Linked DNA regions of Cereibacter sphaeroides 2.4.1. The protein of the gene in region 1 interacts with the protein of each later gene in a pairwise test. Links are inferred from orthologs where the notes say so. Each region holds a gene or a part of one and is shown on either strand. Other genes may lie near its edges.

Region 1 (7,070 bases):
GGCGACCGGTCGCAGGCAGTCGGATCAGACGAGGTGCGGCAGGTAGAGCGCCGCGATCAGAAGAGAAAAGACGGCAGCCACGCCAAGCGCATCCTCGATCAGTGTCTCGGAGCAGCGGGACAGGACTTCCTTCATCTCGGTCAGCATGAGCGATCTCCGTCTTTATGTTCCGTCATTGTTCCCACAACCGCTAACCAGTGTAAAGAACTTTTTAAGAACCGAACGGGATTTTAAGAGAACATACCGTGGGGACAGCAGGAACTCAGGAACGGTCGTCGACCTGAGCCGTTCAAGCACCGCTGGGCGCAGGGGGTGAGAAAGGCCGAACAGCCCGCAGGCAGCGACCCTCACCGGGGGGTGCAGGCAGGGCTCGTGAAGGCGACGGTCAGAAGGGCCGCTTACCCGACGGACAGCAGACGGATCGCGCGGTCCTGATCGAGGAGCCAGAGCAGAAGCCGCGCCGCCTCTCCGCGGGGCGAGGCGAGCGTCGGATCGTCGTGAAGGAGCTTCCGCGCATCCGACTGCGCCACCTCCATCAGCGCCGACTGCCGCTCGAGATCGGCAATGCGGAAGCGCGGCAGGCCGGATTGAGCCGTGCCGATCAGGTCGCCCGCGCCGCGGATCGCCAGATCCTCCTCGGCGATGCGGAAGCCGTCCTCGGTCTCGCGCAGGATGGTGAGGCGGCGCTGGCCGCTCTCGGCCAGAGGCGCCTGATAGAGGAGAAGGCAGGTCGATTGCGCCGCCCCGCGCCCCACCCGGCCGCGCAGCTGGTGGAGCTGGGCCAGCCCGAAGATCTCGGCGCGCTCGATCACCATGATCGAGGCATTGGGCACGTTCACCCCCACCTCGATCACCGTGGTGGCGACCAGCACCCGCGTCTCGCCCGCCACGAACCGCGCCATGGCCGCATCCTTCTCGGCCGGCGGCATCTGGCCATGGACGAGCCCCACGGTGCCCTCGCCCAGAGCCGCGCGCAGATGCTGGAAGCGGGCCTCGGCCGAGGCATAGTCCACCGCCTCGCTGTCCTCGACGAGCGGGCAGACCCAGTAGGCCTGCCGCCCTTCCGCCACCGCATGGGCGAGGCTCGCGACCACCTCGTCGATGCGCTCGCAGGAGACGAGCGCGGTCTTGACCGGCGTCCGCCCGGGCGGCTTCTCGTCCAGGACCGAGACATCCATGTCTCCGTAACTGGCGAGCGCGAGGCTGCGGGGAATGGGCGTCGCGGTCATCACCAGCACGTCGGCCGCGGCCCCCTTGGCGCCGAGTTCCATCCGTTGCGCCACGCCGAACCGGTGCTGCTCGTCGACGATGGCGAGCCGCAGATCGTGGAAGATCACGTCCTTCTGGAAGACCGCATGGGTGCCGACCAGCACGCCGATCTCGCCCGCGGCAAGCGCCGCGAGCTTGGCCGCCCGCTCGGCGCCCTTGTCGCGACCGGTGAGGAGCGCGAGCCGGATGCCCGCCGCCTCGGCCATCGGCGCGAGACTCGCCAGATGCTGCCGCGCGAGGATCTCGGTCGGCGCCATCATCACGCCCTGCCCGCCCGCCTCGACGGCGATGGCGAGGGCGAGGAAGGCCACCAGCGTCTTGCCCGCCCCCACGTCGCCCTGCAGGAGCCGGTTCATCCGCTGCGGCGCCGCCATGTCGGCCGCGATTTCGGCCACGGCCCGGGTCTGGGCCGCGGTGGGCGCGAAGGGCAGGCTCTCCAGCACGCGCCGCTGCAGCGCGCCCGTGCCGACCGAGGCCACGCCCCTGCCGCGGCGGCGCGAGGCCCGGGCGAGCGTGAGGGTCAGCTGATGGGCGAAGAGCTCGTCATAGGCGAGGCGGCGCCGCGCGGCGGCGGTGGGCGTGACCTCCGCGGGGGCCTCAGGCGCATGGGCCGCCCGCACCGCCGCGGCCCAGTCGGGCCAGCCCTCGCGCGCCTTGAGGCCCGGATCGATCCATTCGGCCAGCTCCGGCAGCCGCAGGAGCGCCGCCGACGCCGCCTTCGCCACCAGCTTCTGCGTGAGCCCCGCCGTCAACGGATAGACAGGCTCGCAGGCGGGCAAGGCCGCGGCCTCTTCGGGCGGCAGCACATGATCGGGATGGACCATCTGCGCCATGCCGTCGAAGACCTCGATCCGGCCCGACACGATCCGCTGCTCGCCCGGCGGCAGGAGCTTCATCAGATAGTCGCCGCGGGCGTGGAAGAAGACGAGCGTGAACTCGGCCTCGGCATCCCGTACGGCGATGCGGTAGGGACCGCCCTTGCGCCGCGACGGGTAATGGGCGCCAACCGTCACCTCGACCGTGGCCGTCACCGGCGGCAGGACATCGCGGATCGAGGACCGGCGGCTACGATCCACCGCGGAATGCGGCAGCAGGAACAGAAGGTCCTTCGGCCGGGTCACGCCCAGCCCCGCGAAGGCCTTGGCGGATTTGGGGCCTACCCCCTCCAGCGTCTCCAGATCGGCGAAGAGCGGAAAGAGGATCTCCGGCCGGCTCATGCGTCCCCGATCAGGCGCAGCCAACCGTCCTCGTCGATCGTCTCGATGCCGAGCGCCGCGGCCTGCTTGGCCTTGGATCCCGCCCCCGGCCCCGCCACCACGAGATCGGTCCTGGCCGAAACCGAGCCGGACACTTTCGCCCCCAGCGCCTCGGCCCGCGCCTTGGCCTCGGCGCGCGACATCTTCTCGAGCGTGCCGGTGAAGACCACGATCTTGCCCGCGACGGGGCTCGCGACCGGGGCGCGCACCTCGGCATCCTCGACGGTCAGATGGGCCGCAAGCGCGTCGACCGCCGCCCGCTCGGCCTCCTGATGGAAGGCGGTGACGAGCGATGTGGCAAGCACCGCCCCCACGCCGTCGATGGAGAGAAGGTCCTGCCACTCGGGCCCCGCGCCCACCTCGGCGCGGGTCATCGCGGCCTCGAAAGCGGCCCAGGAGCCGTAGTGGGTGGCCAGAAGCGTGGCCGTGGTTTCGCCCACATGGCGGATGCCCAGCGCGAAGATCAGCCGGTGGAGCGCGATGCGCCGCCGCGCCTCGATGGCCGCGAAGAGATTCTCGGCCGATTTCCGCCCCCAGCCCTCCCGATTCTCGAGCCGTTGCATCCCGTCGCGGTAGCGGTTCGGCAGCTCGAAGATGTCGGCGGGCTGGCGGATCCAGCCGTCGCGCCAGAGCGCCTCGACCTGCTTTGCGCCGAGCCCCTCGATATCGAAGGCCGCGCGCGAGACGAAATGCTTCAGCCGCTCGACCTGCTGGGCCGGGCAGATCAGGCCGCCGGTGCAGCGGCGCACCGAATCGCCCGGCTCGCGGATGGCTTCGGAGCCGCACTCGGGGCAGGTCTCGGGAAAGCGGTAGGGCGCAGCCCCCTCGGGGCGGCGGTCGAGATCGACATCGGCCACCTTGGGGATCACGTCGCCCGCACGGTAGACCTGCACCCAGTCGCCCACGCGGATGTCCTTGCCGCCGCGGATCTCCTGCCCCTTCGAATCGCGGCCGGCGATGTAATCCTCGTTGTGGAGCGTGGCATTGGCCACCACGACCCCGCCCACCGTCACCGGCTTGAGGCGCGCCACAGGCGACAGGGCGCCGGTGCGGCCGACCTGAATGTCGATCCCCTCGAGCTGGGTCCAGGCGAGCTGGGCTGCGAACTTGTGCGCGATGGCCCAGCGCGGCGTCGAGGCCCGAAAGCCCAGCCGCCGCTGCAGCGCCAGATCGTCGACCTTGTAGACCACACCGTCGATGTCATAGCCCAGCGCCGCACGCTGCCGCTCGATCTGGGCATGTTGCGCCAGAAGCTCCTCGGGCCCCGTGCAAAGGCGGGTGAGCGGGTTCGTGGCAAAGCCCAAAGCGGCCAGACGGGCGATGGCCTCGTGCTGCGTGGCGGCCAGCGGCTCGGAATGGGCGCCCCAGGCATAGGCGAAGAAGCGCAGCGGGCGCGAGGCGGTGACAGCCGGATCGAGCTGGCGGAGCGAGCCCGCGGCCGCATTCCTCGGGTTGGCGAAGAGGCGCTGGCCCGCGGCCTCCTGCCGGCCATTCAGCGCCGCGAAATCCTCGTGGCTCATGTAGACCTCGCCGCGCACCTCGAGCAGGTCCGGCGCGCCGTCGAGCTCGGTGGGCAGGTCCGCGATGGTGCGGGCGTTCTCGGTCACATTCTCGCCGGTCTCGCCGTCGCCGCGGGTCGCCGCCTGCACGAGACGCCCCTTCTCGTAGCGGAGAGACAGCGAGAGCCCGTCGATCTTCGGTTCGGCCGTGAACAGAAGGTCGCCCACATGGCCGAGATAACGCCGGATCCGCTCGATCCAGTCCTCGACCTCGGCAAGGTCGAACGCATTCTCGAGCGAGAGCATCCGCACATCGTGGCGAACCTTCGCAAATCCTTCGGCCAGCGCCCCGCCCACCCGGTCGCTCGGGCTGTCGCTCCGGCGGAGCTCCGGGAACTGCTCCTCGATGGCCCGGTTGCGCACCTTGAGCGCGTCATAGTCCGCGTCGCTGATCTGCGGCGCGTCGTGGGTGTGGTAGGCGGTATTCGCAGCCTCGATCGCCTCTGCCAGCCGTGCAAGCTCGGCCGCGGCTTCCGCCTCGGTCAGTTGATCCACCGGCCTCTCGTCCTGCATGAGGGTCCCCCGCCTGCGCCCTCCGCAGCTTTAGGCAACCGCCCGAGCCTCGTCCAGCCCGCCTGTCCCGGAGGCCGCGCCCGGGCAGGCCGGTCAGGCGCCGATGGCGAACCGCCGGTCGGTCTCGGTCGTCACCGGATCGCGCAGGACATAGCCCCGGCCCCAGACCGTCTCGATGTAGCTCTCGCCCCCCGTGGCCTCGGCCAGCTTCTTGCGCAGCTTGCAGATGAACACATCGATGATCTTGAGTTCGGGCTCGTCCATGCCTCCGTAAAGGTGATTAAGAAACATCTCCTTCGTGAGCGTCGTGCCCTTGCGCAGCGAGAGCAGCTCCAGCATCTGATATTCCTTGCCCGTCAGATGCACGGGCTTACCCTCGACCTCGACGGTCTTCGCATCGAGATTAACGAGGATCTTACCCGTCCGGATCACGGACTGGGCATGGCCCTTCGAGCGGCGGATGATGGCATGAATGCGGGCGACCAGCTCCTCGCGGTGGAAGGGCTTGGTCATGTAATCGTCGGCGCCGAAGCCGAAGCCCTTGATCTTGTTCTCGGTATCGTCGGCGCCGGACAGGATCAGGATGGGCGTGTCCACCCGCGCAAGGCGGAGCTGGCGCAGGACCTCGTGCCCGCTCATGTCGGGCAGGTTGAGATCCAGCAGGATGAGATCGTAATCGTAGAGCTTGGCCAGATCGATCCCGTCCTCGCCGAGATCGGTGCAATAGACGTTCAGGTTCGCATGAGTCAGCATCAATTCGATGCTGCGGGACGTGGTCGGATCATCCTCCACCAGCAGTATTCTCATCACTCGCGCTCCGCATCGCCACCCTAGGTATTAACTACAATGATGCCCAATGGTTAATCATGAGTTACTCTCGCATAGGCGAAGCTGAATACAATCTAAAGTTGCCGATATTTCTGGATCATCGTGACCTTCAGCGCCTTCTCGCCGTGCGCGGCCACCGCCGACCGCCACAGGGCGAATTCCTCTTCGGACAGGCTGTAGCGGTCCAGCGCCTCGCGCTCGGTGATGAGCCCGTGGATCACCGCCTTCACGACGGCTGCCTTGCGGCTTGCAACCCAGCGCCGTGTGTCGAGCGGCGGCAGGTCGGCCCGGCTCAGAACGGTCCCGTCCGGCAGCGTCACCTGCCGCGGACCATCAACGCGCTTGAGATACATCCCTCATCCCTCCATCAGGCGGAAAGGCTGACGGAGCGGCCTTAATCATCGGTGAAACGAGGGGTTGAGACTGCGCTGCATTTTCTTATATTGCGCGCTTCACCGATCCGAAGGCGCGCAGCCATGCTCGACCATCCGCTCAATTCGCTGGGTTTCGCCAAGCCCCCCGCCGTCACCCGCGTGGTGGTGGCCATGTCGGGCGGCGTCGACAGTTCCGTGGTGGCGGCCGAGCTCGCCGCCGAGGGCTACGATGTGGTGGGCGTCACGCTCCAGCTCTACGACCATGGCGCGGCGCTGGCCAAGAAGGGCGCCTGCTGCGCCGGGCGCGACATCCATGACGCGCGGCGCGTGGCCGAGACGATGGGCTTTCCCCATTATGTGCTCGATTACGAGAACACCTTCCGCGAGGCGGTGATCGACGAATTCGCCGACGCCTATCTGGCCGGGGCCACGCCCGTGCCCTGCATCCGCTGCAACGAACGGGTGAAGTTCAAGGACCTGCTGCAGACGGCGAAGGATCTCGACGCCGACTGCATGGCGACGGGCCACTATATCCAGCGCAAGATGGGCCCGGCGGGGCCCGAGCTGCACAGCGCGGCCGACCCCGCGCGCGACCAGAGCTATTTCCTCTTCTCGACCACGCCCGAGCAGCTGGCCTTCCTGCGCTTCCCGCTCGGCCATCTCGCCTCGAAGGCCGAGACCCGCGCGCTGGCCGCGCGGCACGGATTGCCCGTGGCCGACAAGCCCGACAGCCAGGACATCTGCTTCGTGCCGAACGGCAACTATGCCGAGGTGATCCAGAAGCTGCGCCCCGGCGCGGCCGACCCGGGCGAGATCGTGGATCTCTCCGGCCGGGTGCTCGGCGAACATCGTGGCGTCATCCACTACACGATCGGCCAGAGACGCGGCCTCGGCATCGGCGGCCTCGGCGATCCGCTCTATGTGGTGCGGCTCGATCCCGAGCGGCGTCAGGTGATCGTGGGCCCGAAGGAGGCGCTCTCGACCCGGATCGTCCCGGTGCGCGAGATCAACTGGCTGGGCGATGCCCCGCTCACCTCCCGCTCCGAATGGCAGGTGATGGCCAAGGTGCGCTCCACCCGGGCCCCGCGCGAGGCGGTGATCCGCCCGCTGTCGGACACCGAGGCCGAGGTGGAACTGATCGCCCCCGAGGACGGCGTCTCGCCGGGTCAGGCCTGCGTCTTTTACGCGCCGGGCGACAGCCGCATTCTGGGCGGCGGCTGGATCTGGCGCGGCGCCCGCTGACCTGCCTCAGCCCGCCACGGCGCGCAGGG
Region 2 (7,237 bases), 1.3 Mb from region 1 along the record:
GGCTCGCGGCCCGAGGGGTGGAGATCGCCCCCTTCCGGCCCGCCAACATCGGCTTCCGCATCGACTGGACGCCGCATATGGCGCGCCATTTCGGCACGCCGGTCAAGGGCGTGGCGCTGCTCGTGGGAGAGCGGCGCGAGCGGGGCGAGTTCGTTCTGTCCGAGCGGGGTCTCGAGGGCGGCGGGATCTATGCCGTCTCGCGCGCGCTGCGCGAGGGCGCGGGGCTCGCGCTCGATCTGCTGCCGGATCTGTCCGAGGAGGAGGTGGCGGCGCGGCTTTCCCGCGGGAAGCCGGGCGAGAGCCTCGCCAACCGGCTGCGCAAGCTGGGGCTGTCTCCGGCGCTGGTGGCGCTGGTGCAGGAATTCGCCCGGCCCCTGCCCGCGGGGGCGGCGCTGGCCTGCCGGCTGAAGGCGCTGCCGGTGCCGCTGGCCGGGCCGAGGCCGCTCGACGAGGCGATCTCGACCGCCGGGGGCATCGCCCGCGCCGCGCTGACGGAGGATCTCGAACTGAAGGCGCTGCCCGGCGTCTTCGCCTGCGGCGAGATGCTGGACTGGGAGGCGCCGACGGGCGGCTACCTCCTCACCGGCTGCCTCGCGACCGGCCGCCATGCCGGCCGCGCGGCGGCCCGTGTCACAGGCCCGGCGCGACCGCGCTGAGCGAGCGGCGGCTGAACATCGCCCCGCGGCCGAAGTCGAAGCGGGCGCCGATCCCGACATAGGGCTCGGTCCCGTCGAGGCCCAGATCGTCGGCATTCACGCCGCCGATCTCGGCCGTCAGCGCCAGCCCGTTCGGCAGCGTATAGTCACCCGTCAGGCCGAAGCGGGTCGTGTCGAGCCCCTCGACATCGAGATGGTTCACCTTGCCGCCGACGCCGAAGCCGTTGGCCATCAGCACCCGCCCCTCGAGGCCCATCATCGAGCCGGTCAGGCCGGAATTGTCGGCGCGCCCGACATAGGCCTCGACGTCGAACAGGTCGCTCTTCTGGCCCACTTCGAAACCGTAGAAATCGACGCTGTCGCCGGCCAGATCCTCGATGCCGTAGAAGGCGCCGATGGCAGTCTCGGGGTTCACATAGACCATGCCGTGCAGCGCGGCGGCGGTCGCATTCTCATGCACGCCGTGCAGGCGGCTGTAGCCGAGATCGCCCTGCAGCGCGAAGCTGGTGCCGAAGCCGAATTCGGCGCTGCCGCCGAGGCTGGTCTTCGAGATGTCGCTGTCTTCGGTGAAGAAGGAATGGCCGAAATCGAGGGTCGCACCCGTCATCTGCGCTGCCGCCGGCGATGCCGAAAGCGCCGCCACGAGGGCGAGCAGGGAAAGCCTGTTCATTGTCTGCTCCGCGTTTCTTGTTTTGCTTCCACAGCATGTAGCATGTTCCGAAACCGGATTCACCCCCGGTAGAGGGCGGCGCAGCGAAGCGGCCGAAATCAGCCGTCAGCGCACCGTGCAGAGCCTTATGAGGGCGCGCTCCATCACCGCCATGGCGGGCGCGCGGCTCGCCGAGCGCAGCGTGAGGTCGGTCTCGACCAGAAGCGCCATCGCCTCCTCGAGCCGGTTCACGCCCCACTGCCGCGCCTGCCGCTGCATCCGTTCCTGCCGGGGGTTGAAGCCGCCGCGGCCGGGGTCCGCGCCCGCGGCCAGACGGTGCAGGCTGCGGAAGTGGCGCATCGCGCCGATGCAGAGGGCGACCGCCGTCACGCCCTGCGCCTCGAGCCTGCGGACGAGGGGCGAGACCTCGGTCCGGCGGCCCTCGGCCACGGCATGGATCACCTCGTCGACCCCGGCCTCGATCGAGACGGGCGCCATCTCGGCCACGTCGGCGGCCGAGAGCGGCGCGGGATCGCCGAGCTTGTAGAGCGCGAGCTTCTCGACCGTCTGGCGGACGTCGCCCGGATCGAGATCGCGGGCCAGCGCCGTGAGCCCGGCCATCGCCTGCGGCTCGATCTGCCCGAGACCCGCCTGCCGCAGCATCGTATCGACCTCCTCGCGCGTCGGCGGATCGTCGTAGAGACCGATGCAGACGGCGCTGGGATGAGCCTCGAAAAGTTTTTTCAGAGAGGAGCGGCCGGTGAGGCCGCCGGCGGTCACCACCACCTGCGCATCGCCGGGGCGCCATTCCTTCAGCACATCGCCGATCAGGGCGGTAAGCCCGTCCGCAGCCTCTTCGACCAGCACGGCGCGCGGGCCTTCGAAAAAGCCTTTCGCCGTCATGGCATCCATCAGTGCCGCAGGATCGCGCCGGAGGTCGGAGGCCGGCAGGCGCGTGAGCCGCATCTCGGCCGCGCCCTCGGGACCGATCAGGCCCAGCACCGCTTCCTGCCGCTTCAGCGCCACGCGCATCGAATCCTGCCCGAAGATCAGCAGGCCGGCGCGCGAGGGATCGGGCTTCGCCAGATAGCGCACGGCCTCGGCGCCGCGCAGGATCATGCCAGCCAGCGCCCGGAGGTGGCGATCAGCTGCGTCACGATCTGGTCGGCGAGGATGCGCATCAGGCGGTAGTTCGCATCCTCCTCGGCAACGAGCGCCGCCACGGTCGAGCCCGTGGCCGACCAGGAGGTGAAGTTGGTGACCGTTCCGCTCTCGACCACCTCGCCCGTCGCGCGGCTCGTGACGGTGAAGGCGATGCGTCCCGTCAGATTGTAGCGGGTGATCGAGTTGGCGGTGGTGATGCCCACGCTGTCGATACTGGTCGAGATCCGGTAGGCGAGGTCGAAGCGCGGCGCCTCGGGACGGCCGATCCGCTCTTCCAGCCGTTCGACGAGGTCGAAGCCGTTCTTGTCGACCGGATCCGCCACGCGGATCGCGCCCTGCAGCGTCTCGGCCGGGCCGCCCGGCCCGTAGGCCGGACGGAAACCGCAGCCGGCCAGGGCCAGGGCTGCGAAGAGGAAGGTGCGGCGGTCAGATGACGACATTGACGATGCGGCCCGGGACGACGATGAGCTTCTTCGGAGCGGCGCCTCCGAGCGCCCGCTGCACAGCTTCGTCCGCCAGCACCAGCTTTTCAACCTCGGAAGCGGCCATCTCCTTCGGAACGGTGATTTCGCCCCGACGCTTGCCGTTGACCTGGATGGGCAGCGTCACCGTATCGTCGATGAGAAGCGCCGGATCGGCCTTGGGCCAGGCGGCCTGCGCCACCAGACCCTCGCCGCCGAGCATCGCCCAGACCTCCTCGGCCAGGTGCGGCACCATGGGCGACATGAGCTGCGCCATGGTCCGCATCGCGCGCTTCTTCGCCTCGGCGCCCGCGCCGGACCGCGAGAGCGTGTTGGTGAATTCGTAGAGCTTGGCGATGGCCTTGTTGAAGGCGAAGCCCTCGACGCCCTGCGTCACCTCGGCGATGGCGCGCGCCGTGGCCTTGTCGAGCGCCCCATCCTCGGCATTCGCTTCGCCGTCGGCGCGCGAGATCTCGTCCGCCAGACGCCAGACCCGATGGAGGTGCTTCGAGGCCGCCTCGGCGCCCGAGGCCGTCCATTCCACGTCCCGCTCGGGCGGGCTGTCCGACATCACGAACCAGCGCGCCGTATCGGCGCCGAACTGGCGGATGATGTTCATCGGATCGACGACGTTCTTCTTCGATTTCGACATTTTGGCCGAGGGGATGATCTCGACCGGCGTGCCGTCCGCGAGCTTGCCGTCGGTCACGTCCTCGGGGAGGTGGTAGACCGGGCGCCCCGCCGCATCGCGGGTGAGATAGATCTCGTGCGTGACCATGCCTTGCGTGAAGAGCGCGTTGAAGGGCTCGATGGCCTTCGCCGGCAGGTGCCCCGTCTTCTGCATCGCGCGGGCGAAGAAGCGGGAATAGAGCAGGTGCAGGATCGCATGCTCGATGCCGCCGATATATTGATCGACGTTCATCCAGTAGTCGGCTTCCTCGGCGTCGGTGGGCGTGGCCGCCCGCGGCGCGGTGAAGCGCGCGTAATACCAGCTCGAATCGACGAACGTGTCCATCGTGTCGGTCTCGCGCCGGGCCTTCGCCCCGCATTTCGGGCAGGTGCAGTCGCGCCATGTCGGGTGGCGGTCGAGCGGGTTACCCGGCACGTCGAAGCTCACGTCGTCCGGCAGGCGGACGGGCAGGTTCTCCTTGGCCTCGGGCACCACGCCGCAGGTCTCGCAATGGATGACCGGGATCGGGCAGCCCCAGTAGCGCTGGCGGCTGATGCCCCAGTCGCGCAGGCGGTAGTTGGTGACGCCGCGCCCCACGCCCTGCGATTCGCAGAAGGCGATGGCGGCGGCGACGCCCTCCTCGCCGGTCTGGACCTCGGCGCCGGCGAAGCCGCGGATGTAGTGCACGCGCTCGGATTTCATCGGCACGAAGGCTTCGGCGAGCGCCGTCTCTTCGCAGCCTTCGGGCAGGAAGACGGGCCGGATCGGCAGGCCGTATTTCGTGGCGAATTCGAAGTCGCGCTGGTCATGCGCCGGGCAGCCGAAGATCGCGCCGGTGCCATAATCCATCAGGATGAAGTTCGCGATATAGACCGGCAGCTCCCAGGCGGCATCGAACGGATGGCGCACGCGGAGGCCGGTATCGAAACCCTTTTTCTCCGCCTTCTCCAGCGCCTCTTCCGAGGTGCCGACGCGGCGGCATTCGGCCACGAACTCGGCCACCTCCGGATCGTGCCGCTCCAGATGCCGGGCCAGCGGGTGATCGGGCGAGATCGCCGCGAAGGAGGCCCCCATCAGCGTGTCGGGACGGGTCGTATAGACCTCGAGCCGGTCGAAGCCCTCGGGCGCGCCCGCCATCGAGAAGGCGAACTGCAGCCCGCGCGACTGGCCGATCCAGTTGGCCTGCATCAGCCGCACCTTCTCGGGCCAGTCCTTCAGCGTGTCGAGCGCCTCCAGCAGTTCGCCCGCATAGTCGGAGATGCGGAAGAACCACTGCGTCAGCTCGCGCCGCACCACGGGCGCCCCCGAGCGCCAGCCCTTGCCGTCGATCACCTGCTCGTTGGCCAGCACCGTCATGTCGACCGGGTCCCAGTTCACCACCGCATTCTTGCGGTAGACGAGGCCCGCCTCCATCATGTCGATGAACATGGCCTGCTGCTGGCCGTAATATTCGGGATCGCAGGTGGCGAATTCGCGGCTCCAGTCGATCGAGAGCCCGAGCGGCTTCATCTGCGCGCGCATGTCGGCGATGTTGCCGTAGGTCCAGTCCTTGGGATGGCCGCCCCGCTCCATCGCGGCATTCTCGGCAGGCATGCCGAAGGCATCCCAGCCCATCGGATGCAGCACCGAGAAGCCGGCGGCGGCCTTCTGCCGCGCCACCACGTCGCCCATCGTGTAGTTGCGGACGTGCCCCATGTGGATGCGGCCCGACGGATAGGGGAACATCTCGAGGACGTAATATTTCGGCCGGGCGGGATCGTGCCGGGCCGTGAAGACCCCCGCCGCGTCCCAGGCGGCCTGCCAGCGGCTTTCGGTTGCTGCGGGATCGTAACGCGACATGGGCGGCCTCTTCGGAAAGGATCGCCCGCAGTTACACCGAGGCGCGGCCCAAGGTCCAGAGCCGCCCCCGTCCGGTGCGGACCGCGGGCCGGGGCGAGCGCCCGGCCGGCGGCCTCAGCCTCAAAGGCGCGAGTCGCGCAGGCGGAGCTGCCGGGCGCGGGTGAGGATCGCATCCTCGACCGCGCGCTGCGTCTCGGCCGAGACCGGCCCGCCGCCCTGCCCCTGCAGCGCCACCTTGAGCGAGCGCGCATCGAGCGCCGGATCCTGCACATAGATCGTGGCGCGGTAGGCCCGACCGCCGCCCGGCGGCACGCCGTAGCCCGTCGAGATCACGCCGGTGAAGGGATCGACCGCCTGGACCGGCAGGAAGTTCAGCACCTCGAGCGCCGCGTTCCAGATATATTTGTTGACCTCGACCTTCGTGTTCGGGTCGTCCTTGCTGCCGAACAGGTCGAAGAGCGAGGACCGAGTGCTTCCCGTGCCGGCCACCGTCGCGCCCGCATTGCGCTCGGCGATTTCCGCCTGCCGTTGAGCCGCGCCCGCCTCGATCTGCCGATCGCCCGAGGAGGCGTCTCCCCCACCCAGGCCGCCGCAGGCAGAGAGCGAAAGCGCAAGCCCGACCGGCAGGGCAGCGCGCGCGAGGCTAAGGAAGGTCATGAAGTCCCCCGTGTGTGACGTCCCGTGCTGTCTAGCCGAGGCACCGGACCGTGCCAAGGTTTTTCAGGCATCCCGTCCGGCCCTGCCAGAAAGCGAAGGTTTTCCGACCTTTGGACGGGTGGCAGGGCACCCCGGCTCACTGTGGCAACTCTGCACCATCATCCACGTCTTTCCCCGCAACGGACCCGTTCCGTTTGCAATCGAGGCCATCCGGAGGGAAACAGAGGCAGGCCCACTCGGATTCCCCTGAGCTGGGGCGCAGACGAGACAAACGAGGGAAACTATGAAACAGATTCTTCTTGCGACCACGGCTCTGGTGATGACCGCTGGCGTGGCTGCGGCCGAAATCAGCTTCTCGGGCTACGCCGAGATGGGTGTTGTCGGCGGTGGTGACGATGCGCCGGCCCGCGCTGGCCACGCGGCTGGCGGCCAGACCGAGTTCCACAACGACTTCAACCTCATCGTCACCATGACGAGCGAGACCGACACCGGCCTCGCGTTCGGCGCCAGCGTCGAGATCTCGAAAGACGAAGGCGACTCGAACGGCAACTTCGCTGCCGACAACGAAGCCGCTTTCATCTCGGGCGCCTTCGGCACCCTGACCATGGGCGAAATCGACGGCGCCATGGACTGGGCCATGACCGAGAACGTGGGCAACCCCGGCACCATCGGTGACGACGAAACCACCCACGCCGGCTACTTCGGCGCCTACGGCGACGGCAAGTACGACAACCAGATCGCCCGCTACGAATACAGCTTCGGCGACTTCGGTGTGGCGATCTCGGCCGAGCTCGACGACACCGACACCAACGGCGACGGCTACGCCATCGGTGCGAAATACAAAGGCGACTTCGGCGGTTTCGGCATGGGCTTCGGCCTGGCCTACCAGACGTTCGAAACCGACGTGCTCGTCGGCCTCGGCAGCCAAGAAGCCGCTCTGGTCGGCGGTGACGTCGAGCTGCTCGGCGCCTCGGTCAACGCCGACTTCAACAACGGCTTCGTCGCTGGCCTCGCCTACACCGACATCAGCTCGGACGCTCAGGACGGCAACCACCTCGGTCTGTCGGCTGGCTTCACCACCGGTGCGTTCCAGATCGGCGCCAACTACGGTGTGTTCGACATGGACGTGCAAGACAAAGTC

Evidence for each region. Proteins that work in one complex are often made in the same cells at the same time.
Region 2: the proteins of ligA (region 1) and leuS interact in binary tests that used the Escherichia coli proteins (3 or more experiments, as listed by UniProt). The link is inferred for Cereibacter sphaeroides 2.4.1 from one-to-one orthologs.

What each region holds. Positions count from the first base shown.
Region 1 is NC_007493.2:1,257,839-1,264,908, reverse strand. Bases 2,041-4,972 are described here. They hold ligA (NAD-dependent DNA ligase LigA), read right to left. Parts: upstream 4,598-4,972; coding sequence 2,483-4,597; downstream 2,041-2,482. Other genes in these bases: ctrA (response regulator transcription factor CtrA), read right to left, coding at 4,691-4,972; recG (ATP-dependent DNA helicase RecG), read right to left, coding at 2,041-2,486. Outside these bases: RSP_RS22645 (hypothetical protein), read right to left, coding at 25-147; more of recG, read right to left, coding at 399-2,040; more of ctrA, read right to left, coding at 4,973-5,404; CtrA inhibitor SciP, read right to left, coding at 5,500-5,778; tRNA 2-thiouridine(34) synthase MnmA, read left to right, coding at 5,902-7,041; RSP_RS06165 (GNAT family N-acetyltransferase), read right to left, coding at 7,048-7,070. UniProt on the Escherichia coli protein: DNA ligase that catalyzes the formation of phosphodiester linkages between 5'-phosphoryl and 3'-hydroxyl groups in double-stranded DNA using NAD as a coenzyme and as the energy source for the reaction.
Region 2 is NC_007493.2:2,585,379-2,592,615, forward strand. Bases 2,668-5,766 are described here. They hold leuS (leucine--tRNA ligase), read right to left. Parts: upstream 5,440-5,766; coding sequence 2,896-5,439; downstream 2,668-2,895. Other genes in these bases: lptE (LPS assembly lipoprotein LptE), read right to left, coding at 2,668-2,909; RSP_RS12555 (DUF3576 domain-containing protein), read right to left, coding at 5,560-5,766. In the rest of the region: RSP_RS12530 (TIGR03862 family flavoprotein), read left to right, coding at 1-656; RSP_RS12535 (hypothetical protein), read right to left, coding at 631-1,326; holA (DNA polymerase III subunit delta), read right to left, coding at 1,432-2,424; more of lptE, read right to left, coding at 2,421-2,667; more of RSP_RS12555, read right to left, coding at 5,767-6,096; RSP_RS12560 (porin), read left to right, coding at 6,380-7,237.